DNA from 4 places in the Brevibacillus agri genome. Region 3 is predicted to be linked to each of the others. Evidence: riboswitches for the same ligand, from Rfam matches in the RefSeq annotation. Region 3 holds a riboswitch; each other region holds the start of a gene.
The links. Region 3 has a riboswitch for cobalamin ahead of metE (5-methyltetrahydropteroyltriglutamate--homocysteine S-methyltransferase). Riboswitches for the same ligand answer to the same signal wherever they lie in the genome.
Positions count from the first base shown of each region.

Region 1: linked by a shared signal. The riboswitch ahead of BA6348_RS11390 (ABC transporter substrate-binding protein) and the one ahead of metE (5-methyltetrahydropteroyltriglutamate--homocysteine S-methyltransferase) in region 3 are both predicted to bind cobalamin.
Region 2: linked by a shared signal. The riboswitch ahead of BA6348_RS18985 (ABC transporter substrate-binding protein) and the one ahead of metE (5-methyltetrahydropteroyltriglutamate--homocysteine S-methyltransferase) in region 3 are both predicted to bind cobalamin.
Region 4: linked by a shared signal. The riboswitch ahead of cobO (cob(I)yrinic acid a,c-diamide adenosyltransferase) and the one ahead of metE (5-methyltetrahydropteroyltriglutamate--homocysteine S-methyltransferase) in region 3 are both predicted to bind cobalamin.

Region 1 is NZ_CP026363.1:2,269,132-2,277,088, reverse strand. It holds gene BA6348_RS11400 (ABC transporter ATP-binding protein) at 1-364, opposite strand, end outside; gene BA6348_RS11395 (FecCD family ABC transporter permease) at 372-1,409, opposite strand; gene BA6348_RS11390 (ABC transporter substrate-binding protein) at 1,412-2,389, opposite strand; cobalamin riboswitch at 2,540-2,688, opposite strand; gene BA6348_RS11385 (MBL fold metallo-hydrolase) at 2,824-3,771, opposite strand; gene BA6348_RS11375 (IS110 family RNA-guided transposase) at 4,180-5,466, opposite strand; gene BA6348_RS11370 (hypothetical protein) at 5,654-6,250, shown strand; gene BA6348_RS11365 (hypothetical protein) at 6,474-6,986, shown strand; one part of gene BA6348_RS11360 (IS3 family transposase) at 7,092-7,350, shown strand; one part of gene BA6348_RS11360 (IS3 family transposase) at 7,350-7,957, shown strand, end outside.
Region 2 is NZ_CP026363.1:3,855,193-3,863,149, reverse strand. It holds gene BA6348_RS19000 (ABC transporter permease) at 1-676, shown strand, start outside; gene BA6348_RS18995 (alpha/beta fold hydrolase) at 734-1,498, opposite strand; gene BA6348_RS18990 (M24 family metallopeptidase) at 1,624-2,715, shown strand; cobalamin riboswitch at 2,731-2,937, shown strand; gene BA6348_RS18985 (ABC transporter substrate-binding protein) at 3,228-4,262, shown strand; gene BA6348_RS18980 (FecCD family ABC transporter permease) at 4,310-5,347, shown strand; gene BA6348_RS18975 (heme ABC transporter ATP-binding protein) at 5,344-6,150, shown strand; gene BA6348_RS18970 (methyltransferase domain-containing protein) at 6,147-7,157, shown strand; gene BA6348_RS18965 (sigma-70 family RNA polymerase sigma factor) at 7,216-7,764, shown strand; gene BA6348_RS18960 (hypothetical protein) at 7,734-7,957, shown strand, end outside.
Region 3 is NZ_CP026363.1:2,899,317-2,907,273, reverse strand. It holds gene BA6348_RS14620 (SgcJ/EcaC family oxidoreductase) at 1-463, shown strand, start outside; gene BA6348_RS14615 (acyl-CoA thioesterase) at 608-1,102, opposite strand; gene metE (5-methyltetrahydropteroyltriglutamate--homocysteine S-methyltransferase) at 1,127-3,412, opposite strand; cobalamin riboswitch at 3,557-3,756, opposite strand; gene brnQ (branched-chain amino acid transport system II carrier protein) at 3,905-5,257, opposite strand; gene nrdF (class 1b ribonucleoside-diphosphate reductase subunit beta) at 5,742-6,695, opposite strand; gene nrdE (class 1b ribonucleoside-diphosphate reductase subunit alpha) at 6,760-7,957, opposite strand, start outside.
Region 4 is NZ_CP026363.1:4,640,262-4,648,218, reverse strand. It holds gene BA6348_RS22720 (hypothetical protein) at 115-492, shown strand; partial or broken gene BA6348_RS28105 (MFS transporter) at 510-974, opposite strand; gene BA6348_RS28100 (MFS transporter) at 989-1,273, opposite strand; gene BA6348_RS22710 (MarR family winged helix-turn-helix transcriptional regulator) at 1,290-1,709, opposite strand; cobalamin riboswitch at 1,905-2,124, shown strand; gene cobO (cob(I)yrinic acid a,c-diamide adenosyltransferase) at 2,408-2,947, shown strand; gene cobD (threonine-phosphate decarboxylase CobD) at 2,947-4,053, shown strand; gene cobU (bifunctional adenosylcobinamide kinase/adenosylcobinamide-phosphate guanylyltransferase) at 4,050-4,589, shown strand; gene cobS (adenosylcobinamide-GDP ribazoletransferase) at 4,586-5,326, shown strand; gene BA6348_RS22685 (histidine phosphatase family protein) at 5,323-5,946, shown strand; gene cbiB (adenosylcobinamide-phosphate synthase CbiB) at 5,943-6,902, shown strand; gene cobJ (precorrin-3B C(17)-methyltransferase) at 7,002-7,957, shown strand, end outside.

The DNA.
Region 1 (7,957 bases), 630 kb from region 3:
TGATCTCGTCGATGAGCGGCCCGACGTCTGTCTGTTCCTCGCCCAGCCAGTTTTGGTACGGGTAGCGCCCCATTTCCAGCACCTCGCGAACGCGAAAGCCGACCGGAGGCAGCCCCTCCTGTTCGAGTACGGCGAGAACCCGCGCCAGCTCCTTGCGCGTATAGCGGCCAACCGGTTTGCCCGCGAGCGTGATTTCTCCCGCATCAGCGGCAATCACACCGGAGAGCATTTTCAAAAGCGTTGATTTTCCGCTCCCATTCGGGCCGATGATGCCAAAAAACTCGCCCTGCTGGACTGTAAACCCGATCTCGCGCAGGACGGACACATCCTGGTAAGACTTTTGCAGCCCGCGCACTTCGATCATGACGCGACTACCTCCTTCCGATCCGTTTGTTTTGCTTCAGCAAATAGGCGAAAAACGGCGCTCCCAAAAACGCAGTCACGACCCCGAGCGGGATTTCTGTCGGCACGAGCAGCATTCGCGCCAGCGTATCCGCCCACAGCACGTACACACCGCCGCAGATGGTCGCCATCGGCAGCAAAATGCGGTAGTCAGGCCCGACCATCATCCGCACCAGATGCGGCACGACCAGCCCGACAAACCCGATGACGCCCGCAATCGAAACCGCCGCTGCAGTCAGGAGCGTAGAGACGAGCAAAATGATGAGCTTCGTCTTGTCGACGTTGACTCCGAGATGCGCCGCCTGCCGCTCCCCGAGCGCAAACAGGTTCAACGAGCGGGCATAGCCAAGCAGCACGAGCACGCCGATCAGCAAATACGGGACCAGGACGTACGTGAAGGCCCAGCCGCGAAACGACAGGCTTCCCATCAGCCAGAAAACGATCTCGTTCACCGTCTGATCCGACAGCGACACCATGAAGGACACGAGCGAGCCGAGAAACGCCTGAATGACGACGCCAGACAAAATAAGCGTCTCCGTCTGCAGCTTGCCTTGCGTCTTGGCGAGGGCAAGCACAATCCACAAGCTGACAAGCCCCGTCAAAAAGGCGACGACAGGCGTGCTCCACTCTCCAAGAACAGCAAACTGCAAGCCGAACAGGATCAGAAAAGCCGCCCCGACGGCCGAACCGGACGCTACGCCCATCGTGAACGGGTCCGCAAGCGGGTTGCGCAGCACGCCTTGAAAGCCCGCGCCCGCAAGCGACAGGCAAGCTCCGATCAAAATGGCCAGTACGACGCGCGGAAAACGCACCTTCATCACGATCTGCTCGGACGACTCCGGCCATGTCGCCGGAATCCACTCCGACATGCCGGGAAGCTGGTGCAAGAGGATGAGCCATACTTGCGAAAGAGAGAGCGACGCCGCCCCCATCGAAATGCTGACCACCACGGATACGAGCAGCACAAGGCTGCTCGCTCCTCCCCATATAAGCCATTGCTTTTTCATTTTTATTTCACCAGGTCAGGATAAATCGCTTTAGCTACCTCGATCAAACCTTGTGTAATGCGCGGGCCTGGGCGCGCCAGCAGGTTTTGGTCCATTCCGAACACTTGCTTCTCGCGGATCGCCTTCATCGTATCCCAGCCGTTGCGGTTTGCGATGATCTCTTCCAGCTTCGTGCCCGTCTTGTCATCCGTAATGCCTTTGGCGTACAAAATGACGTCGGGATCGCTTTTCAAAATCTTTTCCTCGCTGATTGGGTTCCAGCCCTCTGTGTCGGCCGCAATGTTCGTCCCGCCTGCCAGCGTCACCAGCTCGTCGAGGAACTCCCCTTTGCCCACGGTCCAGCCTGGCGCAAACTCCAGGTACACTTTTTTCTTGTTTTCCGGCTTCACCGCTTTGACGGCTTCCTGTACGCGGGCGATATCCTGCTTCATCGCGGCGACGACTTTTTCCGCCTGCTCCTGTCGGTTGGTGATAACCCCCATCGTCAAAATGTTGTTCAGGATGTCATCCACTTTTTTCGGATGCGTGACGTACACTGGCATGCCGAGCGATTTCAGCTTGTCGGCAACCGGCTTTTCCATCGAAATTCCGCCGATGACCAGATCGGGCGACTGGGCGAGAATCGCTTCTTCGCTCGGCTTGACGACTCCGCCCACTTTTGGCTTCGTGCTCGCTTCTGCCGGATAGTCGTCGAAGTCGGAGACACCGACAATCCGCTCGTTCAAGCCGAGCGCGAACAAGATTTCCGTCTCTGCCGGGGAAGTCGAGACGATTCGTTGCGGCTCTTTTGCCACGGTCACTTCTTTTCCGGTCGCGTCTGTGACGGTAAGCGGGTAGACGGTCTGCTTGGCAGCCGCGTCCTGTGGTGCTGTCTGCGGTGCTTCTGCCTGCGGAGCAGGTGCCGTCTGGGTGTTGCCGCCGCAGCCGACGAGACTTGCAGCAAGCACCAGCGGGATGAGCAGTTTCCATGCGCGTTTCATATGTATGACTTCCTTTCTGTGCGACTGGTTGATTCTTAGCAAACAAAAACCCTTCGCTTCCAACCGGAACCAAAGGGTCGACATGTCAGGCTCATCCATGCTCACGCAAAAAAACGTCCTGAACGGGCCGAACCTTTCCGCGAAGGCGCAGGCACATCAGGCAAACAGGCAGGTCTCCTGGCTTGGCAGCTATTGCGACAGCCGCTTTACAGTGGCGGGACCGCGCCGGACTTGCACCGGCTTCCCTTTTCACCTCGTCCTTTGGCAAGGACCAAGGCACCTGTTTGCGCGTATTCAATTGCAATGGCCTACAACTGCTAAGACTCATCCATCATGATAGCATTCCTTTGCCAAAAAAAGAATGCTTTTTCGCTGCTGCCACGGCTACGTAAGCCCATGCTGCCCGTCTCGTACCCGCTGTCTGGCGTCTCCCGCTATTTCCTGCGCTTTTGCAAATAGTCGACAATTCCCATCGCACATACTTGCAAATCGAGCCGCAGCACGTCCAGCACCTCATGCCCGTCGCCGATCCCGAACGATTGCAGATGCGCCAGTACACGCCCGAACAGCCGCTCCGCCAGTTCGCCATCGCCGAGTCCAGCGGCTACGACCGCCTCCCCTTCCGCCACAAAGACAGGAAGCCACTCGCGCACCTGCCGATAGACGTCGGCAACATCGTCAGTCATGCCGAAATGCCCGAAATAGATTCGCGCAAGACCGCGCTGTTCAAAGCGTTCCACGGAGCGCAGCATCGCCTGCGGGTCAAACTGGTTCGGCGAGGTGGACGGCAGGACGAAGTGAATCCCGTCCCGTTGAAGCTGCGGATAGAAGACACCCGCTGTATCTCCCGTGAACATGCCGCGGCTGACCGGGTCGTAAATGCTGAAATGATGGTTGGCATGTCCCGGCGTGTCCCAAAATTCCAGGACACAGTTGGCGCCAATTTGCAGCGTCTCCTGGTCGGCGCGCACGATGATCCGCTCTTCGGGAACGGCGACAATCGGATCGAACAGGCGGTCAAAATCGTCGTGATACACCGCTCTGGCGCCCGCGATCAACCGACTCGGGTCCACCAGATGGCGCGCTCCTTTTGGATGCACCACGATTTTTGCCTGCGGGCACTCGCGCAAAAAAAGTCCCGCTCCCCCCGCGTGATCGAGGTGAATGTGCGTCACGATGATGTACTTCACTTGCTCCGGGGAAAATCCGAGCCTGCGCAGCCCTTCCCGTATGTACGGGACAGAAGGACTCGGCCCTGTCTCGACCAGGGTCAACTCGTCCTCGGCGATGACGTACGTTCCCGTCCGCTGCGCCCAGCCCATATCAAACCCGTCGATCAGATGGATGCGATGCCCCAGGAAAATCGGTTCTGTAGCTTTCATGTATACCCTCCCACTATAAAGTAATGTTTTCTCCTGTTTTCTCGCTCATTCTCTGTTTTTTAACTTTGACATCTTAAAGCTCTTGTCGGAAGATTGAAGGAGATACAAATATTTCTGTAAGGGCTGTGGCGGGAATAGAGCCTGCAATCACCAGTTTCCAGACTGTGGATAAAAAGGTATGATCGCACAGTGGATCTCCACATCCGCCCTCGGGGTTTACCCTCCCATGTCACGCTGGGTCTATGCCCTTACATTCCTTCGTTCTACCTCTCAAGGGGTGGAGGCCGATTCTAGCTCCTCGACTGGGTCGTTGCCCTTATGGATTATAATTCTTCGGCTTCTCCGGTGCTTCCGTTGTCATGGTTGTACACATGTGAATAAGCGAGATGACAGGTTTGTTGATAAGCTTTATGCAGCACTTTGTTGTAGCTGGGCTTGTCGAATCGGCCCCAATACTTCGTTTGCGTTATACTCTTTCTGCTTTGTCCCCAGTGCATAGAGGACGCGAACCAGTTTTCCACATAAGGCGATAATCGATTGCTTCTTCTTGAGCGGATTTTGACTACGCGTTGTATAATACTCGTGGAGCGCTTTAAACTCTTTGTTTTTGGCTACCATCGGCAGCATGCAGCGGAACAAGATGCCTCTTAGGCGAGAGCGCCCCCGCTTGCTGATTCCGGTCTTTCCCTTACGTTTTCCAGAGCTGTTCTCCGTCAGATTCAGCCCAGCCAGACGGATGATCTGCTGTCCATGGTCGTAGTTGTTCAGATCGCCAACCTCCGCCAAGAAGCCGGCGACGGTCAGAATGCCAATCCCTGGGATGCTCAGCATTTGCTTCGTTCCGGGGATCTTCTCCAGAATCTGCAGGACTTCCGTCATAATGCTTTCTTCTTGCTTGCAGTACAGATCGTACTGCTGCAGCAAGGCGGCAAGCTCGATTCGGGCAGCTGTCAGCCCCTCGGTAAGCCCGATAGAGACCGTAGCGGCAGCATAGAGCTGCTCCGCTCTCTTGATGCCCACCCCACGCTTGATTTCCGTCTTCCAATGTGTGAGAACGCCTCTGGCGCCTATCGAGACAATCTCCTCTGGAGTGGGAAACTGGCGCATGGTCATCAGTGATGCCTTGCCTTCCCAGTCCTTAAACACTTGTGGATACTCCGGAAAGTAGCGGTCAAACCAGTTTGTAATCCGAGCTTTCACTTGATTCAAGCTCACCATGACCTTCTCCCGAAAATTCATCAGAATGCGTAGCTCTGCATATTCCTTGGTCGGCAAATTGGGCTCTGAATATTTCCCGCTCCGAATCAGGTCGGCAATGACCTTCGCATCCTTGTAGTCGCTCTTGGTCTGCGAGTTGTCCTCAAGTTCTTTGCTCTTGTTCACATGGTGCGGATTCACGACGACGCCCCTGATGTCTTGCTCCTTCAAAAATGCCGCTAACGGGAACCAGTAGTGTCCGGTAGGCTCGATGCCAAATACGATGTCGGTTTTCTCATGTATCCGGCCAAGCTCCTTCATCCACGCAGCCAGTTTCGTTAGCCCCTCCTGATCGTTGTGGAACACACATTCTTTCCCAAGCTCAATGCCTCGGAAATCCACGGCTCGAGCTACATGAATCTTTTTGGCGATGTCCGCGCCAACAACCAGTGTTTTTTCGGTAATTCGTGTAATCCGTTGATTCTGTTTCTGTTTCAGCTTATACTTCATGTAGAGCGTCCTCCTTTTCATTAGGGCAGTGTGAATGTGACCATTCCAAGACCCAGCATACAGGAGGCGCTTTTTTCTTTCAAAGCTCAAATTTCTTCATTACAGGAATGGCTCCTCGTTTGAAAAAGAAGAGATCCATCGTAAGGCTGAGGAACTGAAAGAATCTAAGAATCTAATGATTGAGGAATGTCAGTTTGAGATCAGTGATTTAAAAAAGCAGCTACAAGCTGCTGCCGAGGAAGTAGATCGATTCAAACAAATGAAAGAAGAAGCTGAGCGTCTTGTACGACAGATGGAAGAATCTAGCGAGAATAACAAGCTGTTGATCCAGGAGTACAAAGAGAAAAACGATACGTTAACCGGTCTTGTAAACGATTTTCGTCAGGGATACGAGGAAAGTAAATCTTATAAGGATCAAGTTGACCGGTTAACACATCAAATCGCCAAACTCCAAGAGGAACTGAATAAGGAAAAAGAAAATCTTCAAAGTATGGAAGAAATCCGGAAAGAAGTACTTCGTCAAGCACAGGAACGTCATCAAGCTGAACTTGAACGCATCGTCGAAAAGAAAGACGTTGAAAAAGAGCGTGAGCTATTACATCTCCGTACGGAGTTCCAGGACAGGCTTCAAAAAGCAAATGAAGAATCTACAACTAAAATTCAAGCTCTTTATGAACGGATCGAGCAGATCAGAAAGGAACATGAGGAAGATTTAAAAAAGCAGGAAAAAGAATATGAGCATCAGATTGAGGAATTGAAAAAGAAAAAGTAACGAATAAGCCGGTTTTCCTTAGCGTACAGGATTCCGGCGTTTTATCTATCAAACAGGGCTTAGCGTACAAAATCCGCACTTTGTTGGCGGTACCCCTTTTATAGAAAATTAGTTCCTTTTTACCAAATTATCATATATTTCATATCATTCTATTTACATAGGTAAATCAGATGGTAGAATGGTATTTGTAAATATTTCCATAAATTCAAACGGAGGGGATATTGTGAAAAAAAGATTTGCTGTTTGTGCGTTCGCTACTATGCTGGCCACGATGAGTATCTTTACTCCAGCTTTTGCTGAATCAAATTCGAAACAGTCTGACCAACAAAGCCAGGAAAGAGTGGGAGTAAAAGTTTCCTCAGATCCTACTACAATATCTCAGTTGGCTGCTGCGGCTGGTGTAACAGCAGGCCCTTTTATTCTCCGTCAAGGTGGAGGATGGCCTGGGTATTACAATCATAACATCTCAATGGGTGAAGCCGGGACAATTTCCGTTCGGTTGGTTCAGCAAGGAATACATACTGGAGAACAAGCTTCGACTCGATGGACACTAGAAAATTCAAGTGGGACAGTGCTTGCAACAACAGATGTGAAAGGTGATAAGAATCCATACACTATTACATTCACGAATGTTAAACTAGGTGACTATAACCTAGTATGGGAAACTCTAAATAGCTACGATACACAAGGAAATTACTATATTTATGCTCCGTCAGGTACTGAGGTAAGCAAGTAAATATTAAAAGCCCATTCCACATGGTATTATCCCCTCATGGTAGACAGTGAAAAAAGACCTCATGGTATGATGAGATCAACACTGTTGACCGGAGGGGATTTTCTTATGCCGCTACGTAAAGGGCAAAAACAGCAGCAATATGACGAAGCAACGAAGAGCGAAGCAGTACGTTTGCGGGTTGAGGAGCATTGGAGCTACCCAATGATAATGGAGAAATTAGGCATTAAAAGTAAGACGCAGATTCGGGAGTGGGTACAGAAACGGCAAAACGGTGAAACGTTTGAAGACTATAGAGGGCGATGGATCAAGAAGTATTTCAGCAGTCTAGAGGAAGAGAACAACTACTTGAAAGCGCAGGTCGAATACCTAAAAAAGCTCAATCCAAATCTACACGGGGAGGGAAGTTGGATAAGCAAACCCGGTTTAGGACGATCGAAGAAATGAGTCGCAAGTACGCTGTGGTCATGCTATGCGAAATAGCGGAGGTCTCCCGGGCGGGCTACTACAAGTGGAAGGCGACGGAGAAGGTTCGTAAGGTACGTGTGGAGCAGGATGCCGACCTAAAGGAACATATACTGGCAATTCACCGCATTCGCCCATACTTTGGGTATAAACGAATGCGCACGGCTCTACGCAAAGAGGGACTACAAGTAAATACGAAGAAAGTTCGCCGACTGATGCGAGAATTGGGCATCCGCTCAGTGATCCGCAAAAAGCGTCCATTTGCCGGCCGCAAGCCCTCCATCGTGTTCAACAATGTCCTTAATCGCCAGTTCGCTGCGGACGAGGCTAGAAAGAAATATGTAACCGATATTACCTATATTCGAGTCGTCGATGACTTCATTTATCTGTCCGTGGTCCTGGATCTGTATAATAACGAAACGGTTGCTTGGGAAGTGTCGGAGAGAAACGATCTTGATCTTGTGCTGTCTACGGTGAAGCAACTGGGTAATGGAGATGCGATCCTGCAC
Region 2 (7,957 bases), 960 kb from region 3:
CGAAGAGCATTGGTTTGGAACAGATTACAACGGGCGGGATGTGTTTAGCCGCGTCGTTTACGGTGCGCGCATTTCCTTGTGGGTCGGGACCTTCTCGGTCATCGGCTCCGTCGTGGCAGGCACGATTTTGGGCCTCTTGGCGGGCTTTTACGGCAGATGGATTGATACCGTCATCTCTCGCGTTTTTGACATCATGCTGGCGTTTCCAAGCATTCTTCTGGCGATTGCGATTGTCGCCATTCTGGGGCCATCCTTGCAAAATGCGCTACTGGCCATTGCCATCATCAACATTCCGACCTTTGGACGTCTGGTGCGCTCGCGCGTGTTGAGCCTGAAGGAAGAGGAGTTCGTCATGGCGGCCCGCGCAATCGGGATGAAAGACTCGCGCATTCTCATGCAGCACATTTTGCCGAACAGCCTGGCGCCGATCATCGTGACGGGGACGATGGGGATTGCGACAGCGATTATCGAAGCGGCAGCGCTCGGCTTCCTCGGGCTTGGTGCCCAACCGCCGGAGCCGGAGTGGGGGAAAATGCTTTCCGATTCTCGCCAGTACATCCAGAAGGCGCCGTGGACAGTCATTTTCCCGGGCTTGTCGATCATGCTGACGGTTCTCGGCTTCAACCTGATCGGGGACGGATTGCGGGATGCGCTTGACCCGCGGATGAAAAACTGATACGCAGCAAAAGGGGCGTAAAGGGACGCAGGCAGTCCTTTTCGCCTCTTTTTTTGTTCAGTTCAGCCATTGGCGGCATAGTTGGTTGAACGTTGCTGCGGCGCGCGTGACGACCTGGTGCTTGACCGACGGCACCATCACCAGTTCCGCTTGCGGAAGCTTTTTTTCCAGTAGCCTGGCATACGGCAACATGTTCGCATCGTCTGCGCCATAGACGAGCAGCATCGGCAGCTTGAGCTGGCTCAACTGATCCGTGCAATTGTAGCGGTGCCCGGCGGCGTACAGGTGGCGGAGGCTCGCTGCATCTGTTTGGCTGCCATGCTCAATCCAGCGGGAGCGAGCAAGCGGGTCGTCGAGATGAGAGGCGGCGATCGACCTGGCAATCAGCGGAGCTGCGTGCAGGCAGGACAGCGATTGGGCGAGCAGAAAACGGCTGTGCAACGAAAAGTCGGTTACTTCGGAAAAGGCGCTGACGAGGATGGCGCCGCGCACGTTTTCGGGAAAGCGGAGGCAGTATTCGAGGACGAGCGAAGCCCCCTGCGAGTACCCCAAAAGCAACGGACGCTCAAGTCCGAGCGACTGGCAAAGCCCGTGAATCACGCTGGCAAGCTCGCGCATGGTCGTAGGTCCAGCCAGCGGGGAGCTGTCGCCATGCCCCGGGAGGTCTGGCACGACGAGTTGGCAAACATCCGCAAGCGGCTCTTGATAGTCGAAGTTGACAGAGCCGATGCACGGGGCGTGAATGCACACGAGTGGCGTGCCGCGCCCTGACAGGTGGCAGGCGATGCGGTGGCTGTCCAGTTGTACGATGGTTGGTTCCATGTTGGTTATTCACCCCTAGCATATGGTGTCCGTTTCAAGAGAGAATTTTCCGTTCCGCTCTTCTTTTTTGGACAGGGAAATGGTATTCTCGAGGAAGAATCTTGTCGAAAGCGAAGGTGACGCAGGTGTATTTGGAGCGCATTTCGAAACTGCACGAATTTTTGACCAAACAAGAGCTCGACGCGGTAGTCATCACCTCTCCCAAGCACGTTTACTATTTGACCGGCTTTTTTACCGATCCGCATGAACGCTTTATGGGTCTGGTTATTCCAGCCCAGGGCGAGCCATCCCTGATCGTTCCCGCCCTTGACCGCGAAGCGGCAGCAGCGGCTTCGACTGTTCAGACGATTCATACGCATACGGATATTGAGAATCCTTACGAGCTTCTCAAGCAAGTGTTGCCAGCGAACCTGAAGAAGCTGGGCATCGAAAAAAGCCACATGACCGTAGAGCGTTACGAGGCGCTGGGACAAGTCATCTGTGCAGAGAGCTACGCGGATGTGGAAGAGCCGCTGCGCGAAATGCGCCTGATTAAATCGGCAGACGAAGTGGCTCGTTTGCAAAAGGCTGTCCAACTGATTGAAGATACACTCGGCGAGACGTTGAAAACATTCAAAATCGGCCAGACCGAAATGGAAATCGTCGCGGAGCTGGAATACCAGATGAAGCGTCTGGGAGCGGACGGCCCGTCTTTTTCCACGATGGTTTTGGCGGGGGAAAAATCGGCATTGCCGCACGGAACGCCTGGTTCGCGCAAAGTGCAGGAAGGCGATTTGCTCCTGTTTGACATCGGGGTAGCAGCGGACGGCTACGTTTCCGATATTACCCGTACGTTTGCTGTCGGCCAGATCAGCGAGCAACTGCGCGATATTTACGAAACGGTGCTGGCAGCGAACGAGGCGGCGATTGCCGAAGTTCGTCCAGGGGTGACGTTTGCCCATCTCGACCAGACCGCTCGCGACGTCATTGCCGCAAAAGGCTACGGCGATTACTTCATTCACCGTCTGGGGCACGGCCTCGGCATGGATGTGCACGAATATCCGTCCGTGCATGGGCAAAATCAGGAAACGCTGCGCCCAGGCATGGTGTTCACCATTGAACCAGGGGTGTACTTGCCGGGAGCAGGCGGCGTGCGCATCGAGGACGATGTGCTCGTAACCGAAACAGGCGTAGAAGTGTTGAGCAAGTTCCCGAAAAAACTGACGGTGATCGGATAAGGCTTCAAACTCACAATTTTATATGAATCTGATGGTGCTGCCCGGAATCGTTTGGTTCCGCCAGCTTAATAGGGAAGTCCGGTGAAAATCCGGCGCGGTCCCGCCACTGTAACGAGGAGTGTCCAGCAAAAAAGCCACTGTTTTTCGCGCGACGAAAAATGGGAAGGGCGCTGGGGATGATGATTCGTAAGCCAGGAGACCTGCCATGAGATGATTTACAATCGACCCACGAGGATGGGACAGATGTGGAAGCAGACTAGGAACAGGCGTCATTGGCAACGCCGAATCTATAGGCATGTCTACGTATGTCAAGCACCTCCCGATTGGAAACTGGGGGGTGCTTTTTTCTATGAACATCGCCGTGGCGGTCGAGGCTGTGAAAGGGGTGATGCATTTCCTGTGTTGCCAAACAAGCAGGCTCTCTGTATAGTAAAGGTGTAATTCGTAATCATTACGATTTACATAACGCTTCATTTTCATCATGCCAACAACAAAAGAAGAGGGGTTACCAGATGAGTACAATCCGTAAGAGAAAAAAAGCCTTCCACGGTTTCTGGATGGCAGCGCTGGCAGCGATTATGCTGCTTTTGTCCGCATGCAGCTCGGCAGCACCTGCTACGACCGAATCCACGGTGGCGAATGCTGGCTCGGAGCAAACGGCCCAGCCTGCTGCTGACAACAAGCCCGTCACGATTGTGACCAACGGGATCGAGATGACGTACCCGGAAGCGCCAAAACGCGCTGTGACAATGAACCAGCACGTAACCGAAGTCATGCTCGCGCTGGGGCTGGCTGACAAAATGGTCGGAACCGCGTACCTGGACGATCACATTTTGCCTGAGCTGAAAGCCGACTACGACAAGGTACCAGTCCTGTCTGACAAGTATCCGACCAAAGAAGTGCTTTTGGCCGCAAACCCTGACTTCGTCTACGCAGGCTGGAAAAGCGCATTTGGCGACAAAGGCGTAGGCTCGATGGAGGACTTGGAAAAGGCGGGAATCAAATCGTACCTGCAAGAGTCCTCGAACAAGCCGGGTCCGACGATTGACGACGTGTTCGCCGATATTCGAAACATCGGCCGCATTTTCCGCGTAGAAGACAAGGCGAACGAACTGATTGGCAAAATGAAAGCGGAAATCGAGCAAACCGTGAGCAAAATCGGCACGGTGGACAAGCCGCTGAACGTGTTCGTGTACGACAGCGGAGAAGACCAGCCGCTGACCGCTGCCAACAACTACATGACTTCTCTGATTAAAGCGGCAGGCGGCAAAAACGTGTTCGACGACATTCAAAAAGGCTGGGCGACCGTAAGCTGGGAAGAAGTCGTGAACCGCAAGCCAGACGTCATCGTCGTGGTCGACTACGGCGACAAGACGATCGAGCAAAAACAAAACTTCCTGTTGTCCAAAAAGGAACTGGCTGACGTGCCAGCGATCCAGAACAAACGTCTGATCGTGCTGCCATTGTCCGCAGCGTCCGAAGGGGTACGCGCACCGATCGCGCTGAAAATTCTCGCGGAAGGTCTGCACCCGGATACATTCAAATAAGAAACGGCTGCTTAGACAAGGAGGGAACGGCCCTGCACAAGATCAAGATGCCCTTCATCATCGTTGCCCTGCTGATCGGGCTTGTCGTCTCGATTACGTTTGCGGTGACACTCGGCTCGGTGGAAATCAAACCAGCGACGGTATGGAAAATTGCCTTGGCGAATCTCCCGCTGGTCAATCAATGGGTGGAAGTGGATTGGTCAAAAGGAGAACAGACCATTATCTGGGACATTCGGTTTCCCCGCGTCCTGCTGGGGGCTGTCGTCGGGGCCGGCCTGTCTGTTGTGGGGGTGGCGATCCAGTCTCTGGTTCGCAACTCCCTCGCAGATCCGTACATATTGGGAGTCTCCTCGGGCGCATCGGCCGGAGCGACGCTGGTCATTTTGTTCGGAGCATTCAGCATGTACGGACAATTCGCGCTTTCTTTCGGTGCTTTCACCGGATCGCTCGTCTCGATCCTGCTTATTTTTACCTTGTCCCGCATCGGCGGGCAAAACTCGACGGTGCGTCTGCTCATGGCCGGCATCGCGATTTCCGCCATCCTGTCTGCGATCACCAGCCTGATTATTTTTTCCGCGCCCAACGAGCACGGCATCCGCTCTGTCCTGTTCTGGATGAGCGGCAGTCTGGCCGGAGGGAAGTGGGAGTATTTGACCATACCGACGCTGATCGTCGTCATCTGTCTGATTGTCCTGTTGACGCAATACCGTTCGCTCAATGCGATGCTGATGGGCGAAGAAGCGGCGGGGACGCTGGGCGTCAATACGGTGCAATTTCGCAAGCTGCTGCTGGTCATTACCGCGCTTTTGACGGGCGTCATCGTCTCGATCAGCGGGTCTATCGGCTTTGTCGGCTTGATGATGCCGCATATCGTTCGCGTCATCGTCGGCTCGGACCATCGTCGCGTCCTGCCTGTCAGCGCCTTGTTCGGGGCCATTTTCCTGATCTGGGCGGACGTGATCGCCCGGCTTGCGTTTGCGCCGGAAGAGCTGCCGATCGGGATTATCACGGCGCTGTGCGGCGGTCCGTTCTTTATTTGGTTGATGATGCGCAGCTCATATTCTTTCGGAGGTAGCGGGCGATGAATCTGCATGTGGAGAACATTTCGGTCGAGCTGGAGAAAAAAACGATTTTGCGCGACGTTAGCCTGACGGTTCGCTCCGGCGAATTTGTGGGGCTGATCGGGCCGAATGGCAGCGGAAAGTCCACCCTGCTCAAAAGCATTTATCGGGCGCTCGAGCCGCGCAGCGGATTCATTTCCCTGGACGGGGCTGACGTGTACGAGCTTACCGCCCGGCAAAATGCGCAGCGCATGGCGGTCGTGCGCCAGGAGTCGTCGATCGAGTTTGACTTTACCGTCATGGAAATCGTCATGATGGGGCGCTCACCCCATAAAAGGCTGTTTCAAACCGATACCCCGGCGGACAGCCGCATCTGTGAAGAGGCGCTGGAGCGGGTCGGCATGCAGGCGTACGCCTCGCGCAGCTTTTTTTCCTTGTCTGGCGGAGAAAAGCAGCGCGTGCTGATTGCAAGAGCGCTGGTCCAGCAAGCCGAGTTTCTCGTATTGGACGAGCCGACCAACCATCTGGACGTCCGGTACCAGCTACAGGTGATGGATCTGGTCAAGACGCTCGGGATTACCGTGTTTTCCTCGCTGCATGATCTGAATATCGCCGCCATGTACTGCGATCGGCTGTACGTCATTCGCGACGGGGAGCTGGTTGCTTCCGGCACGCCGGAGGAAGTGCTTGAACCCGGGTTGATTCGCGATGTTTTCGGGGTAGAGACAGAGGTGGTCACCCATCCGATCACGGGGAAAAAACACGTTTATTTCTTTTCGGAAGCGGTCCGCGTCCAGCAATCGCGACAGGAGGTCAAAGCATTATGAGTGTGTACAGTTGCCAAGTATGCAAGTTCCGCTACGACGAATGGCTAGGCGATACAAAAAACGGCGTCCCACCAGGGGTGCCTTTTTCGCATTTGGCAGGCTCGGTCTGTACGACCTGTGGGATGCAAGGAGAGGGGCGGCACGTGCGCCTTCCGGAGGCCACATACTCCGGATTGGAAGCCACCTATTACGACCAGTTTGCCGGAAAAGCGGGCATCGCGTTTTACCGCAACTGGCTGCTGCAAGAAGCAGAGCAAGCCCCGGTGTCCGTGCTCGAGCTTGGCGTAGGCACAGGGCGCATTGCCATTGAGCTGGCGCGCTGCGGCTTGTCCGTCTGCGGCGTGGACAATAGCCCTGACATGCTGGAGATCGCGACAAAAAAGAAGCGGCGCATGCTCAAGGACAACGAGGAACTGCTTGAGCTGATCGAGCAAAATGTACAGGAGTTGCAGCTTGCTTCCCGCTTTACCCATGTGCTGCTGCCCGAAGGCATTTTTCAGCAGGCGACCTGTAGAGAGGAACAGCGGCAGTTGCTTTCGGTCGTTGCCCGGCATTTGACAGAAGGCGGAACAGTGGCGATTGACTTGCTCCTGCCGCCGGTGAACCGCAAATGGTCGCTCATGCAGCGCAAGTTTGTGTTCCCGGACCGGATGGTGTACCAAAAAGTCGAGGGAGAAACGCTCATTGCCGAGCAAAAGTTCCGCTATACGCTGACCTATGAGACGTTTGTGGAGCAGGTGGAGCAGCCGCGCTACCGAGTGGAGCGCGAGCTGGCGCTGCTGTTGCCGGGAGAGCTGGAGTTGCTCCTGGAATCTTCGGGCTACAACGTCGTGCAAAGCAGGGAAAACGTCGTTTGCCACCGCAGCCAGCCGCCAGAGCAAACGGAAGAGTACGAGCTGGATCGCTGGCAGCACGGCGGCTATCCGTTTGCCGAACTACCGGGCGCTCCGGGGGCGGCGACGCGCTGGACGATCATTGCCAAAAAAAATTCCGCCCCTTCCCTGTAACAAAATCTACGCGGCTGCATCTAACCAGTAAAGGATTTGCGTGAAGGAGGTCGCGCCCTTGGATACGTTGCAGCCTACGGCAGACGCTGCATTCGAACAGATCATGCAAGAGTACGGGACGCGGGTCCTTCGGCTGGTCACTTTTCTGGTCAAGGATCACAGTCTGGCTGAAGATATAACTCAAGAAGTGTTTGTCAAAGTGTATCGGCATCTGCCCCGGTTTCGCGGGGAGAGCACGGTTCATACATGGCTGTACCGGATTGCGGTCAACGAATGCAAAGGCCATTTGCGCTCCTGGTCGTTTCGGAATATCCTGCCTCGCTCGTGGATCAGGCAAGACGGCGAGCTGTCCACGGAGCATCTCGTGCTCGACCAGGCAGAGCGGGATCAGCTTGTGACGGAAGTGCTGCAGCTTCCTCCGCTGTATCGCCAGGTCATCGTCCTGCACTACTATGCCGATTTGACGATCAGCGAGGTCGCCTCTGTGCTCGCAGTGTCAGAGGGAACAGTCAGAACCCGGTTGCACAGGGCGAGACAACGGCTGAAGCAGAGTCTGGCGGAAGGGAGTGAGTGGGAATGGACGAGAACAGATGGCTCGCAAATTTGAAGGACAGGGCCGATCAAACCGCTTTTCGCGACGTCCGCTTTACCGAAGCGATGAAGGATCAGGTAAGAACGCGGATAAGCCGGGAAGCGAGAAGGAGCGGCTGGAAAAGGCTCGCCATGCCAGCGACTGTCCTCGTCCTGGGCTTTCTCATCTGGACGGCTTTGCCGCTGCCACAGCCAGCCGAGCATGCCGC
Region 3 (7,957 bases):
GGGCACAGCCACACACGAAGATGCGATTCGCACCCTCTACCGGCAAGTCATTCGCGGCTGGAACGAACACAGTGCATCCGGCATGTCCGCTCCGTTCGCGGCAGACGGCGAGCTTATCGGCTTTGACGGCAGCCATCTGATCGGACGAGCCGCCATTTTTACGCACCTGCACGACGTTTTTTCCCACCATCTGACTCCCCCCTTTGTGTACAAAATCAAGTCCGCATGCCTGCTCAGCGAGGAAGTGGGGATGGTTCGCGCCATGGTCGGCATGATCCCTCCCGGAAAAGACGAGCTTGATCCAGCGCTCCATGCGCACCAGACGCTCGTAGCGAAAAAGCAGGGCGAGCAGTGGGAAGCCGTACTGTTTCAAAATACGCCTGCACAGTTTCACGGACGGCCCGAGCTAGTCGAGCAGTTTACAGAGGAGCTGCGGCCGTTGGTGCGGCAACAGTTGTTTTGACGTTGCGGCTTTCCCCGTGCCGCATTGTGTGTTTGCCCTTGATCCCTTAGTGCCTGCGTGCCGCTCACAGCAAAAGCCCTCAACCTGTCGGTGAGGGCTTTTGGCATTGCTTTTGTTGCTGTATGCTGTTTCTTGCAACGGTGACTACAACTCCGCCTTCCGCTGCTTCCTCAGCGCGTAGCGATGCTTCGCCTTTTCGTGCTGGAGGCGCTCCTCCTCGGTTTCCGGGATGACGGCGGGCACCAGCGTCGGCTTGCCTTGCTCGTCGAGGGCGATCATCGTCAAGTACGCTCTCGCGGTCATGCGTTTTTCGCCTGTCAACAGATTTTCCGACTCCACCTTCACGAACACTTCCATCGACGTGTTGTGCGTCCAGGTGACGTACGCTTCCAGGTTGATCGCTTCCCCTGTCTTGATCGGCGCGAGGAAATCGAACGAATCGCTGGACGCGGTGACTACCGGCTTGCGGCAATGGCGCATCGCCGCGATGCAGGCGATCTTGTCGACGTACGCCATTACTTTGCCGCCGAAGATCGTATTGTGATGGTTCGTATCCGGCGGGAAGACGAGGTCTGTCAAAAAAGTTCTCGACTGCCCGACAGGCCGTGCTTCTGTTGCGATCTGGGCTTCTGTTGCCATCTGTACTGCTCCTCTCGCTCATGCTTATGCTTTTTGTGCCAGGCGGTTTCGTACTGCGTGTGTCGCCGCTACCATGTTTTTCAGAGACGCGATTGTTTCCTCTCGGCCCCGCGTCTTCAGCCCGCAATCCGGGTTGATCCAGAATTGCCCTGGCGGCAGGACTTGCACGCCGCGGGACACCATTTCCTCGATCTCGGCCACAGCCGGAACGCGCGGGCTGTGGATGTCGTAGACGCCGAGGCCGATCCCTTTGTCGTACGTGCACGTCCCGAACACCGAGACGAGCTCGCCGTGGCTGCGGGAAGTTTCGATCGAGATCACATCGGCATCCAGCTCGCTGATGGCGTCGATGAAATCGTGGAATTCGCAATAGCACATGTGCGTATGAATTTGCGTGCCAGGCTCGACTGTCGAGGTAGCGACCCGGAACGACTTGACCGCCCAGTCCAGATACGCGGCTCTGTCTGCCTGCTTGAGCGGCAAGCCTTCCCGCAATGCCGGCTCATCCACCTGAATCATGCGAATGCCCGCCGCTTCCAGCGCCTCCACCTCTTTGCGCAGCGCCAGCGCGATCTGCTCGCACACTTCCTGACGGGAGACGTCGTCGCGCACGAACGACCAGTTTAAAATCGTGGAAGGACCTGTCAGCATCCCTTTCACTGGTTTATCCGTCAACGACTTGGCATATACGCTCTCCTTGACCGTCATCGGGGAGACGAACTGCACGTCGCCGTAAATGACCGGCGGTTTGACGCAACGGGAGCCGTACGACTGCACCCAGCCGTTTTTCGTGAAAACGAAGCCGTCGAGCTTTTCTCCGAAATATTCCACCATGTCTGTCCGCTCGAACTCGCCGTGCACCAGCACATCCAGGCCGATCTGTTCCTGAATGGCGATCCACTCGCGGATTTGCTCCTGAATGAACGCATCGTACTGTTCGACGGTCCAGTTTCCTTTTTTGAACTGCTGTCTGGCCTGGCGAACTTCTGTCGTCTGCGGGAAGCTGCCGATCGTCGTCGTTGGCAGCAGCGGAAGCTTCCACGTCGCCTGCTGAATCTCGCGACGCTCGTGGAACGGCACTGCCCGCTTCGCCGCTGTCGACGCCAGCGCTTTTCTCGCCTCCTGCACTTCCTGGCGGTTCCGTGCCGGAGATTGGGCCAAGCGCTGCAAGTCTTTCTCGTTCTGGGCGATTTCCTTCGAGATAACATACTTTCCATATTGGAAACCTTGGACTAATAAGCGCACTTCAGCCAATTTCTCATCGGCAAACGCCAATGCGACGCGCACTTCTTCCGGCAAATCGGTTTCGTCTTCGACGGTAACCGGAACGTGCAGCAGGCTGCTCGACGGCTGAACCCATACCCGCTCTGGGGCTACTACGGTGCACAACGTTTTGACCAACTCCCACTTTTCCTCCAGGGCCGAGCGCCAAATGTTGCGTCCGTCGATGACCCCGGCGCCGAGCACTTTGTCTTGCGGAAAACCGTGCGTCGTCAAGTTGGCCAGGTTCGCTGTTTTCCCGTGAACAAAATCAAGGCCCAAACCGTGGACAGGCAGTTCAATCAGCTCCTCGTACCAGTCCACCGCTTCAAAGTACGTCTGCACCATCAGCTTCAGGTGCGGCAGCGCCTGGCTGAACTGCTCGTACACGCGACGAATGAGCACTTTGTCTTGCCCGGTAAGATCGAGGACAAACGCAGGCTCGTCGATCTGCACCCACTCGACGCCGTGCAGTTCCAACTCGCGAAGGACGTCCACGTACAGCGGCACGATCTGATCGACGACGCGTTCAAATTCGTCTTTGGCATACCCTTTGGACAGCTTGACAAACGTGTACGGCCCGACGATGACAGGCTTGCCGGCGATCCCTAGCTGATCTCTCGCCTCCAGGTACGCTTGCAGCGGCCTGTTTTCCGTCAAGACAGGCGTGCGCTCGCCGAACTCGGGGACGATATAGTGGTAGTTCGTGTTGAACCACTTGGTCATTTCGCTGGCGACCGCGTCTTTGTTGCCGCGCGCCATCGCAAAATACGTAGCCAGCGGCACCGGACCGCCCGCATACGCGAACCGCTTCGGAATCAGGCCGAACATGACCGCCATGTCGAGCATGTGGTCGTAGAAAGTAAAGTCGTTGACCGGAATCCAGTCGATCCCCTTTTTTTGTTGTTTGACCAGGTGCTGCTTGCGAATTTGCTCCATTTGCGCAAGGAATGTCGTCTCGTCGAGTTTCCCCGCCCAAAAAGCTTCCAGTGCCTTTTTCCACTCGCGATCTTTGCCGATCCGCGGATATCCCAAGTTGCTGCTTTTCATTTGCTTCCTCTCCATCCTTTGCGATCATTTTTTCGATTTCGCCCAATAAAAAAGGCATCTCCAACGATCAGAAAGAACGTTAGAAATGCCAAATAAACACTGAGATCACAGCATCCTAACACCTCCCTATCTCCCGTAGGTTAAGCAGTGTTGTCGAAACAGGCAGGTCTCCTGACTTGAGGATCATGATCTGCACAACGCCTTCCCAGTCAGCTCGACCAGTGGCCAAAAGTTGTGCAAACTCCCCTCATACAGTGGCGGGACCGTGTCGGATTCTCACCGACTTCCCTTTTCATCCTTGCGCCGATATTCATCGCCAAGGAACCTGTCTCCACTCATATGAAATTGTCGGTATGAGTGCATGTGCCCCAAAAATGGGCGGGACACACCTTTCTTCATACAGTAACACGTAAACCAGTTTTTGTCATGCTAAACTATTTCCACTTTGCAAACTGATGTCAACGTTCAGGCTGCTTCCTCATAATGCCTGTCCTATTGCTTGGTCAGGCGAAGCTCACGCGCGCGCAGCGATGGTTTGCGCATCAAATAAACGAGGTAGCCGCCAACGCCCCCGATCAATGCAGGCAGCAGCCAGCCCAGGCCGATCGTGTACATCGGCAAGTAGCGGGAAAAGACGTCGTTGATCGCCGCAAGCTCGACCCCGGCAGCATTCAGCCCGTCAAACAGGCTGACGAGAAACGTACCGAACAAGCTGCCTTGATACACCTCTGGCCGACCGCCAAACCCTTGATGCAAAAACGTCAAAAAGATCAGCGAGATGGCGATTGGGTACATCGTCGTCAAAATCGGAACAGACACCTTGATGAGCGCAGTCAACCCGATATTGGCGACGAGCGTACTGAACACAGCCAAAATGACGGCAAACTTTTTATACGAAATGCGCGGAAACATCGCGTGGAAATACGACGAGCACGCCGTAATCAATCCGACGCTGGTCGTCAGGCACGCCGCAGTAATCATCAGGCCGAGCAGCAGGCCGCCGTAAGAACCGAAGTAATAATTCGACACTTTGGCCAAAATTTGCGCCCCGTTTTCCAAATGGCCGAGCTTTTCCACGCTGGAAGCGCCCATGTAGGCAAGCACCGAGTAGAAAAACGCCAGGAGCGCACCCGCAATCAGCGTTGCTTTGGCGCACGTCAGCAAAATTTGCTTTTTCGACGTAACCCCTTTTTCCTTGATCGCATTGACGATGATGATGCCGAATACAAACGCCCCGAGCGCGTCCAGCGTCAAATAGCCGTCCTGGAATCCTTTGAAAAACGCCTTGGACTGGTAATCGCCCACTGGCGCTTGCAGCTCGCCAATCGGATACACAATCGCCGTCAGGACGATGATGCCGATAAACGTCAGCTTCATCGGTGTCAAGACTTTTCCGACTACATTGATAATTTTTCCTGGATTGAGCGACAACAGGCAAGCGAGCGTGAAGAACAAGACGGTAAACACAATCAACGGCAAAGGCCCGGCCTGCTCGGACAAGAACGGCTTGATCCCGATCTCAAACGAAACATTCCCGGAGCGCGGAATCGCAAAAAACGGCCCGATCGCCAAATAGAGCAAAATCGTGAAAACAAGACCGAACAGCGGGTGCACACGGCTTGCGAGCGAACGCAAATCGTCTTTACCTGAATACACCAACGCTGTAATTGCCAAAAGTGGCAAGCCAACCCCTGTCACGAGAAAACCGGCGTTGGCTTCCCAGACGTTCGTTCCCGCCATCTGTCCCAGCATCGGTGGAAAAATCAGGTTGCCTGCTCCGAAAAACAGCGCAAACAGCATAAATCCGATGATGACGATAAACGAATATGAAACTTTTTGAAGCATGACAAAAACCTCCTGTGAGTAAGAACGAAGGGCCTTGTAAGGAACCCTCAGATTAGTGAAAAAATTCACGAAGTCTAGCGGCTCGTCCAGCCTCCAGCCAAACTGGATAACACTGGATTCATTGTCAGATAAATCAGTCCTCCAGACGCATGACACGATGATTCTGCGACTCTCGTCACTGCCGCTTTGCTGTTCCAGCCTAAGCCCAACTCGGCTCGACCGGATGGCAATCAAAAGAGCCGACACATCATTTATTTATAACATAAATATGAATGAAAAGGTATTTTAAAATGAAGAATTCTTTTATTCCTTTCTATAAAAGATTCTTGATCGAGAAAATCTCACAGGAAGGAATGTGGGCAACTCATCCGCTACTTCGCGCGCGCCTGTGCATGCGCGCCGCTCGCCCCTTTTCGCGTAACGGGCACGACAAAAAGGCTGCCGTCTGTAGACAGCAACCCTTTTAAACGATCGTTTAACTTTTTTACTCAAAGCGAAAATCGTCATCCGTCAGCGGCTCGACGTTGAGCGTGCGGACGTAGCCATTGCCTTTTTTCGAGAAGAAATCATGCTGCTTCGTGTGCGTGCGAATCCCGTTCAAGACGATCGGGTTGACTTCCTCCTCGGGGAAAAACGGCTCCAGCCCCAGATTCATCAACGCTTTGTTCGCGTTGTATCGCACGTAGGCCAACACCTCGTCCGCCAGGCCAATCTCTGTGTACAAGGAGACAGTGTACTCCTCTTCGTTTTGGTGCAGCTCGTGCAATAGCGCGTACAGCTCCTCTTTGACCGTCGCCTGCTCCACGACGCTGAGCCGCTGGTACACTTCCTGCGCGAGCACGCCGACGTACAGGCCGTGAATGCTCTCGTCCCGGACGATCAGGTCGATGATTTCGCCGCTGCTCGTCATCTTGCCCTGCCCGGCCAAAAAGAGCGGGTAGAAAAAGCCGCTGTAAAACAGGTAGCTTTCCAAAAAGACGGAGGCGACCATCGCCATGTACAAATCTTTTGGCGTCTCGATCTCCTGGTAGCGCTTTGCGATCAGCGCCGCTTTCTTTTGCAGATGCGGACTCTGCTCCACCCAGGCAAAAATTTCGTCAATTTCCTCCGTGGCCGCGAGCGTCGTGAAAATGCTGCTGTACGATTTGGCGTGGATTTGCTCCATCATGCCCATGAAAGCCAGGACGGCTTTGCGCTGCAGCCCGTCCACATGCTCCATGATTTTCGGCATCCCGACGCCGCCTTGCACGGTGTCGAGCAAAGTCAGTCCGCCGAGCACTTTTTTGTACGTGTCCCGTTCCGAAGCGCTGAGCTCCATCCAGGACATTTTGTCATCCGAGAGCGGAATCTCGTCATCGGTCCAGAACTGCATGATGTTCTGGTTCCAAAACGTCATCGTAAAATCGTCGTCTGGCCTGTTCCAATTGACAGCTTTCATTAGGGCGTTCCTCTTCTCTGAAAAAACTTTGTTCCATGCCGGATGGTTCCTCACAGTAAACGGCTTAAACGGCGCAGCTAATGCACTCTTCTACCGTCAAATGCTTGGTGCGCGTGTAGTAGAGCGACTTCAAGCCTTTTTTCGCGGCGTAAATATAGTAGCGCGCCAGCTCTCTGGTCGAGATGTTGCTGTTGACGTGCAGCACGGTGGAAATGCCTTGGTCCACATGCTCCTGGATTTCGGCGATCAGATCGATCACTTTGAACTGGTCGATCACATAGGCAGATTTGTAGTAAAAATAGTTTTCCTGCGACAAATACGGCATCGGGTAGTAGGTCGTCGAGTTCGCGTACGTTCTCGTTTCGATGTGCTCGACAACCGGCATCACGCTCGACGTCGCATTCTGAATGTAGGAAATGCTCTGCGTCGGCGCAATCGCCAGACGGTACGCGTGATACAGTCCGTTCTTCTGCACCTTTTGCTTGAGCGCGGCCCAATCCTCCGGCGTCGGAATGTGCATGCCTGCGAACAGTTGCTTGCCTTTTTCCGTGCGCGGACGGTAGTCGTTTGCGAGGTATTTGTCAAAATACGTGCCTTTGGCGTACTCCGACTGCTCGAAGCCCATGAAGGTTTCCCCTTTGGCCATGGCGATCTCCATGCTCATTTCCAGCGAGTAGAAGTTCATCATCATGAAGAACGTGCGGGCGAAGTCTTTTGCTTCCTCGCTCTCGTAGGCGATCTTGTTTTTCGCCAGGTAGCCGTTCAGGTTCATCGCACCCAGCCCGACGGAATGCAGCTCGCGGTTGGCCTTTTGCACGCCTGGCGCATTTTCCACGCGGGTCACATCGCTCACGGCGGTGATCGCCTCGATGCCCTCGCGCACGGATTCGCGCACTTTTTTGTGCTCCATCACGTTGACGATGTTCAAGGAAGCGAGATTGCAGCTAATGTCGCGGCGGATGATGTCCGGCTCGCCGTAGTTGGTAATCGTGGACGTCTCCTGGAGCTGGAAAATTTCCGTGCACAGGTTGGACATTTTCACGGAGCCGATGTCCTTCAGCGCGTGATTTTTGTTCGCGTTCGTCTTGTTCATGATGTACGGGTAGCCCGACTCCATCTGGATCATCGCGATCTTGGTGAGCATTTCGCGGGCGCTCATGACTACCTTTTTCTTGACGCGCTCGTTTGCCACCAGCTCGTCGTACATCTCGTCGAGATCCAGATCATCCAGATGGGCGCCGTACTCCTTGTAGACGGAGTAA
Region 4 (7,957 bases), 1.7 Mb from region 3:
TTAGTCATTCAAGAATCCCACCCGTACACCGCAAGGTGGAAGGCTTGCGGCTTTAGCCGTGGGAGTCTCAACAGTCAGCCCTATTGCGATTTGCCCGAATGTTATGCGGGCTGGATGATACGCAAGGCTCCACAGTCGGGGGAAATTTTTGAACCGCAGACGGTGCAGGACAAGATCGACCTCGCTTCACGCTCTACGATCTGCATCCCGGTCATTCTCGATCTGGCGGAGCGAAAAGTGATCTGGACGGACATCGCGCTGCGCTCCCACCCCCGGTTTGTCAATAACGTAGAGGCGAACGGAGGCGGCGTGGAGTGGATGGGAAGGGCGCTCACCTCGCTGGTGAAGCCCACTCTCTATGAGCTGTTCACGCTTCATGCGCAAGCGAGAGGCACGCTGACTGACCGGGCGGATGAGGCGGACACGGTTTTCTCCATGGACGAGGGAATCACTCCGTTTGACCTGGAAATCATCATGGCGGACTTTTTGTAAGCTCGCTGGTTTCGTTAGGCAAAGGGAATGAGGTGCGTGTCCATTAAGCCGGTAGTGGTGAATCCGCAGATGAAAAACGGCAAAATCAGAAACCAGAAAGCCTTGGTTGGAAATATCCGCCTGACCGGTTGCCGGCTGGAAGGATGTATTTGTTGTCTTTCATCTGCGATCTGTGGCGAACCTCCTATCGGTTGCAACCCCTTTTCGGCAGGATGATTCTTCAGAAGAAACATCATGACGGGAAATACCACGATCAGTAAAAAGAGACCCAATACCGCAACAGCCATTTTCCAGTCAAACCACTGTATGAAAAACAGTGAGGCTGGCACAACTACCATTTGGCCTACGCTAAAGCCAGCCTCTATTACTCCGAATGCGAGTCCACGCCTTTTATTGAACCAATTTGTGACCATAATGGTTGCGGCTACATTGGAGGCACCTCCAACACCAATGGAAGCGAAGACACCATAGAGAATAAACAATTGCCAGAGGGAAGTTACCCATTGCGTGAAAAAATGCTCAGACCAACCAGAAGTGTGCTGCCTAAGAGAATGGACCTGGCACCAAAGCGGTCAATCAACCTGCCTGCTATTGGTTGGGATATGCCATAAATGACAAAACTCAATGTGGAGATGAGAGAAATGGTACCTCGATCCGCGGCAAAGCCATTCTCCCAAGGTTCAATAAATGCTCCGAAAGAAAGTCTTGCTCCTTGCACAGCCAACAATGCGAAAAAGGTGACAAATAAAATGATCCACGCGTAATGCACTTTGCTCTTCACAGTCTCAACGCACTCCTTATGAGTTTAATCCCAATCTGGTCAGCATGTTTTTGAATAATTTCGCTTCTTCTTCACTGAATATGGACATCGCTTCTTGATTCACTTCGTCACTGATCTGATTCAGAGGTTGTTCCAATTCCTTGCCTCGCAGAGTCAGAAAAATCAAGTTCGTCCGGCGATCATTGGGATCGGAACGACGCTCGATGAGCCCCATATTTTGCAGTCGATCGAGCACCCCCGTGATGGTTGCTCCATCCAAGCGAAGCCGACTACCCAATTCCACACCTTTTTGGCCATCTTTTTCCCATAGCGCATGTAATAGAACAAACTGCACGGGAGTAATCCCGTACGGCGATAATTTGGCCTTTTCCATTTGCCAGATTTTTTGATACGCCTTCCCGAGAAGAAACCCATAGCAATCCTCAATCCGATCCATATGTACCTCCAAATATTTTATTGGAAATCGATGTAAGAATAAGATAACACGCACACAAAAGATTTGTGTACAAATAATTAGTTCACAAAACAAAGATCAATGCCCAGTATGTTCCTATCCGCAGCTTTTGCTTGAATCCCCGGTAGCATTTGCTATTATTAAAGCAAGTGCTTGTCATAGAAAAGAACGACATTTGAATATGGTAGAAAAACAGGTCCTTGTTTTTCGCAAGCGATAGTTTGCGAATGCGAGGTTAAAAGGGAAGTTTGGTGAAAAGCCAACGCGGTCCCGCCACTGTAAAAGAGGAGCTCTTCTTCTTGGCAACGGCGCCATCCACTGCACGCCAGCGTGCGGGAAGGAGGAAGAAGAGCGAAGATCCTTGAGCCAGGAGACCTGCCTGTTTTGATGTCCACTGATTTCCTTCGGGTCAAAGGATGAGGTGAGGATTGTTGCAGTCGGCTATCCGCGCTTTGTTTTCCTTGGAGGTTTGGGGAAACAAGGCGTTTTTTTGTACGCGGAAAGCGAAACAGGAAGCAAATCGGCAAACTCTTCACTTTTTCAGTCAGGTAAATAACGAGGCTATGGAAAACATTTGAAATAGGCAACGGAGCCTAAACTGCATTTTTGGAGCGCTGTGCCTCCGAAAATTATTAGGGATGGGCAACGGGGCCTACAGTTTATTTTGGGGGTGAGCGTACTTGAGCAACAAGCGGGGCCTGTTTTTGGTCTACACCGGAGACGGCAAAGGAAAGACAACAGCCGCGGTGGGGCTGGCTGTGCGCGCGACTGGACGAGGCAAAAAGGTCATCATGATCCAGTTCATCAAGTCGCCGGAGCGCACGTACGGAGAGAAAATCATCTTCGACAAGCTGGGCATCGAAATCGTGCAAAAAGGCGTAGGCTTCACCTGGACGAAGACGCCGGAGGAGCATCGCGCGGCGCTGCAGGAAGCGTGGGCGTTCGCCCGGGAAAAGCTCGCTTCGGGCGAGTACGATGTCGTCATTCTCGACGAGCTGAACAATGCGCTGGCGATCGACCGTTTTCCGATTGCGGACGTGCTGCCGCTCGCGGACGTTTTGGAAGCGATTCAAAACAGGCCGAGCCATGTGCATCTGGTCGTGACGGGGCGGAGCGCCAAGCAGGAAATCATCGACATGGCCGATCTCGTGACAGAGATGAAGCAGATCAAGCATTACTACGATGAAGGAATACCAGCGGTGCTGGGGGTAGAGTTTTGATGAACGTACTGGAAGCGTACGGCCACGGCGGAGATTTGCTGACGGCAGCGGACCGCTTTGGGATGGAGCCGGGCCAATTCCTTGATTTCAGTGCCAATATTAACCCGCTGGGCATGCCGGACAGCGTGCGCGAGATGCTTTTGGCCTCGCTGTCTGCCGTGCTGCGTTACCCGGACCCTGGGCATCGCCAGTTTCGCCGGGCGTTGGCGCAGCGGTTGCAGTTGCCAAAGGAATGGCTTTTGCCTGCGAACGGAGCGGCAGAAGCGATGGCGCTCGCGATTCTCGGGCTGCAGCCGCAAACAGTCGGCGTGATTTATCCTTGCTTTTCGGAATATGCAGAGCTTTCCGAGCAGTTTGGCGCAACCGTCATCGGCTGCTACGGAAAAGAAGAGAACGGCTACAAGGCCGACAGCGCCGAGCTGTACCGTCTGTTCGAACAGGCTGATCTGGTGTTTGTCGGCTCGCCGAACAATCCGACTGGCATCTTGTATGAGCCACAGGAGCTGTTGCAGATGGCGGACTGGACGGCCCAGACCGATACGTGGCTGGTCGTGGACGAGGCGTTTCTCGATTTTGTGGAAGAAAGCCGCCAGTTTACGCTGGCAAGTCGGCTGGAGCGCTTTCCCCGCGTCATTTTGCTGCGGTCGATGACGAAAATGTACGCGATCCCCGGCTTGCGTCTCGGATACGCGATCGCCCAGCCTGACGCGATTGCGAAAATGCGCGCGAAGCAGGTGAGCTGGAGCGTGAATGCGCTTGCGCTTTTGGCGGGGGAGCTGTGCTTGCAAGAGCATGAGTACGAGCGGCGGACACGCAGCCTGGTCGCCAGGGAGCGCGCTGGCCTGGTCGCGTTTATTCGCGGGGAGCTGGGCTGGAAGGTCTGGCCGGGGGAGGCGAACTTTTTGCTGCTTCGCTCGCCGGAGGGCTTGCCAGCCGCACAACTGCAAGAGCGGCTCGGCAAAAAAGGCGTGCTGATTCGCAGTTGCGCCATGTATCCCGGATTGACGGCGCATGACGTGCGCATCGCCGTTCGCGGGCCAGAAGACAATGCGCGCTTGATCGCGGCCTTGCGCGAGGTACACAGCGAAGGGAGCGGGGAGCGATGAGTCTTGTGCTGGTGACAGGCGGCGTGCGCTCGGGAAAAAGCCGCTTTGCGGAAGAACTGGCGCAACAGGCCGGAGAGCGCGTCCTGTACGTGGCGACGGGTCAGGCGTGGGACGAGGAAATGCGGCAGCGGATCGAGCGGCACAAGGAGCGGCGGCCGAAGCAGTGGGGCAGCGTGGAGGTCGGCGAGCGGCTGTGCGACTACGAGCCTGCTAGCACACCTTACGACGTCGTGCTGATCGATTGCCTGTCGACGTGGCTGAGCAATCGGCTGATGAGCGTCGAGGAAGCAGAGTGGCGAAGCGAGGCGCACACAGAGGCGCTGCTTGCGGAGGCAGAGGCGTGGCTTGGGCTTGTCCAGCGCTCCCCGCAAAAAGTGATTGCGGTCACGAGCGAGGTCGGGCTGGGCGGTGTCGCCATGAATCGGCTCGGCCGCTGGTTCGCAGACGCGCTGGGCGACGTCAACCAGCGGGCTGCGCGCCAGGCAGAGACGGTCTACGCGGTCATGGCCGGAATCCCGTGGAGGATCAAAGGATGAATGCATTTTGGCACGCGATCGCCTTTTTCACCCGGATTCCGGTTCCGTGGCTGCGCCCGTCCGACGAGGCGTGGAAAAAAAGCGTCAACTGGTATCCGGCAGTCGGGCTGGTCATAGGTATTTTGCTATGGGGAGTCCACCAGACGGGGCTTGTGCTCTTTAGCCCGTGGCTGTCCGCCGTGCTGACGCTCGCTGTCTGGGTGTACATCACAGGCGGACTGCATCTGGACGGCTGGATGGATTTGGCGGACGGACTGGGAAGCAGCCGGCCAAAAGAGCAAGTGCTCGCGATCATGAAAGATAGCCGCGTGGGCGCGATGGGGGTTTTAGCCGCGATCTTGCTACTTTTACTCAAGGCAGGGGCCGTCGCGGAGCTTGCGCATCCTGGCTGGGGTGTGCTCCTCGTATTCGTTCCTGCCATAGCGCGGACACATGTGCTGCTGTCGATTCGGCTGTGGCCGTATTTATCGCAGGAAAAAGGGATCGGCAAAGGCATCAGTGCAGGGCTGTCGCCTGTCGCCATCGCCGCCGGATACATCGTTCTCGCCGCGGCTGGCTGGTTCGCCGGAGGTTTGCAGGTCGTCGCGGCAATGGTCGTCTCGCTTTTGTTCGTGCTGTTGTTTTCCCGCTCGGTCGCCCGCAAGCTCGGCGGCCTGAACGGAGACTGCTACGGAGCAGCTATCGAGAGCGGCGAGGCGGTCATGCTGCTCGTACTGGTCGGGAGCTGGTGGACATGAAGTTGATCTGGATACGGCACGGGGAGACAGACAGCAATCGGGAGCGCAAATATCTCGGGCATAGCGACATTCCTTTGAACGAAAAGGGGGAGCAGCAGGCGCGCGAGCTGGCGCGGCAATTGTCGCAGCAACTAAAACGGCCTGTCGCGCTGTACGCAAGCGATTTGCTCCGCTGCACGCAAACGGCCCGGCCGCTGGCAGACGAGTGGGGGCTGCCGATCATTTCCGTCCCGGCTTTGCGCGAGCTGTCGTTTGGCGACTGGGAGCTTTTGACCTACGAGGAGCTGATGCGCTCGGATGCCGAGTGGGCTGCCCGCTGGTACGACGACCCGTATCGCTGCAGTCCGCCGAATGGCGAGAGCTTGCAGGAACTGGGGCACCGGGTGGACGGCTGGCTGCGCAAGCTTTTGGAGCAGCGGCAAGCGGCTGCGGACGAGACTACGGTTTGCGTCGCGCACGGGGGAGTGATTCGCTGGTTTCAGGCGGTTTGGCTGGAAAACGACCCTAAGCGATATTGGCACGTAGATGGCGTAGGGCACGGAGAGGCCCTGCTGGCGCAATGGGACGGGCGACGCTGGCGAAGACTACGGCTGGAAGGTTTAAAGAGAGGGACAACATGACAGAAGTATGGATATTGTGCGCGGCATACGTGATTGACCGGGTGGTCGGCGACCCGCGCAGCCTGCCGCATCCGGTGGTCATGATCGGCTGGTGGATTACGCGGCTGGAACGGGTCATTCGCGCGGCAGTCAAGCGGGAATCGCAACTGAAGCTGGCTGGCGTCCTGCTCCCGCTGTTGATCGTCACAGGCAGCTACGCGGTCGTCTGGCTGCTGTTATGGGGAGCGGCGTTCATTCATCCGCTGCTCTCGTGGGTGTTGAGCGCGTGGCTCATCTCCACGACGATTGCCACAAAAGGACTCGCGGACGCGGGACTGGAGATCGCCCGCCACCTGCTCGCCGGGGACATGGCAGCGGCGAGGCGCTCTCTGTCGATGGTGGTCGGCCGCGATACGGATCAACTGGACGAACCGGAGATTTGCCGGGGGGCCGTGGAGACGGTGGCGGAAAACATCGTCGATGCGATCGTTTCCCCGCTGATCTATGCCGCGATTGGCGGCGCGCCGCTGGCGATGGCGTACCGGGCAGCCAACACGCTGGACTCGATGGTCGGCTACAAAAACGAAATGTACAAAAATCTCGGCTGGGCGTCCGCCCGCTTCGACGACGCGATGAACTACATACCCGCCCGGCTGACGGCATTGCTGTTGGTAATCGCAAGCGGGCTGCAGCGGCTGGATTGGCGACAGTGCTGGGCGATGATTCGCCGGGACGCGCATCTGCACCCGAGCCCGAACAGCGGGCTGCCGGAAGCGGGAGTGGCTGGCGCGCTGGGCGTGCAACTTGGCGGGCTCAACTACTACCAGGGAGTGCCTTCCAACCGGGCGCGGCTCGGGGATGCGCATCGGCCGTTGGCTGCGGCGGATATTATGGCGACGATTCGGCTGATGTATCTCACCTCCTTGCTGTGCCTGCTCGTGTGCCTGGCGATTGCGGCTGCCATTGCTTTTATATAGGGCGGCACTTGAAACGAAGCGTAAGACAACGGAAGAAATGAGAACGAACGAGATAACGGCTGCCTGCGACACGCAGGCAATGGAAAGGGGAGGGGCCGTATGAGCGGCAAGTTGTTTGTGATCGGGTTTGGCCCAGGAAGTTTTGAGCATATCACCAAGCGGGCGCGGGAGGCACTGCAAGAGTCGGACGTCATTATCGGCTATTCGACTTACGTGGATTTGATCCGCGGACTTTTGACCAACCAGGAGATCGTCAGCACCGGGATGACGGAGGAAGTGACGCGTGCGCGCGAGGCGGTGCGTCAGGCCGAGGAAGAAGGCAAAAAAGTAGCGGTCATCTCCAGCGGCGACTCCGGGGTCTACGGGATGGCGGGACTGGTCTACGAGGTGCTGGTGGAAAAAGGCTGGACAGAAGCGACAGGCGTTCCGATCGAAATCGTGCCGGGCATCTCGGCGATCAACTCCTGTGGCGCGATCCTCGGTGCTCCGATTATGCACGACGCCTGCACGATCAGCTTAAGCGACCACTTGACGCCGTGGGAGCTGATTGCCAAACGGATTGACGCAGCCGGGATGGCCGACTTTGTCATTGCGCTGTACAACCCGCGCAGCGGCAGGCGGACGCGGCAGATCGTCGAGGCGCAGCGCATCCTGCTGCAATACCGCTCGCCAGATACCCCTGTCGGTATTGTGAAGAGTGCCTACCGCGAGCGCGAGACGGTTGTCGTGACGACGCTTGCGCAAATGCTCGAGCACGACATCGGCATGCTGACGACGGTCATTATCGGGAACTCTTCGACGTTTGTCTACGATGGCAAAATGATTACGCCGCGCGGCTATCAGCGCAAGTACACGCTGTCTGCGGATGAGCAGCCGCTGAAGCCGCACCAGCGCCTGCGCGTGGAAAACGAACCGTGGTCGCTCGAAGCAAGCGGCGAAAGCGTCAACGCCTCTGCGGCCAAGCCAGCCGAGCCTGCGAGCGAGCGCCCTGTGCTGGCTGGGGAAGCTGCGAAGCCAACGGCGCCGGAAGCGGCGTTTTCCGGCACGGCGACCAG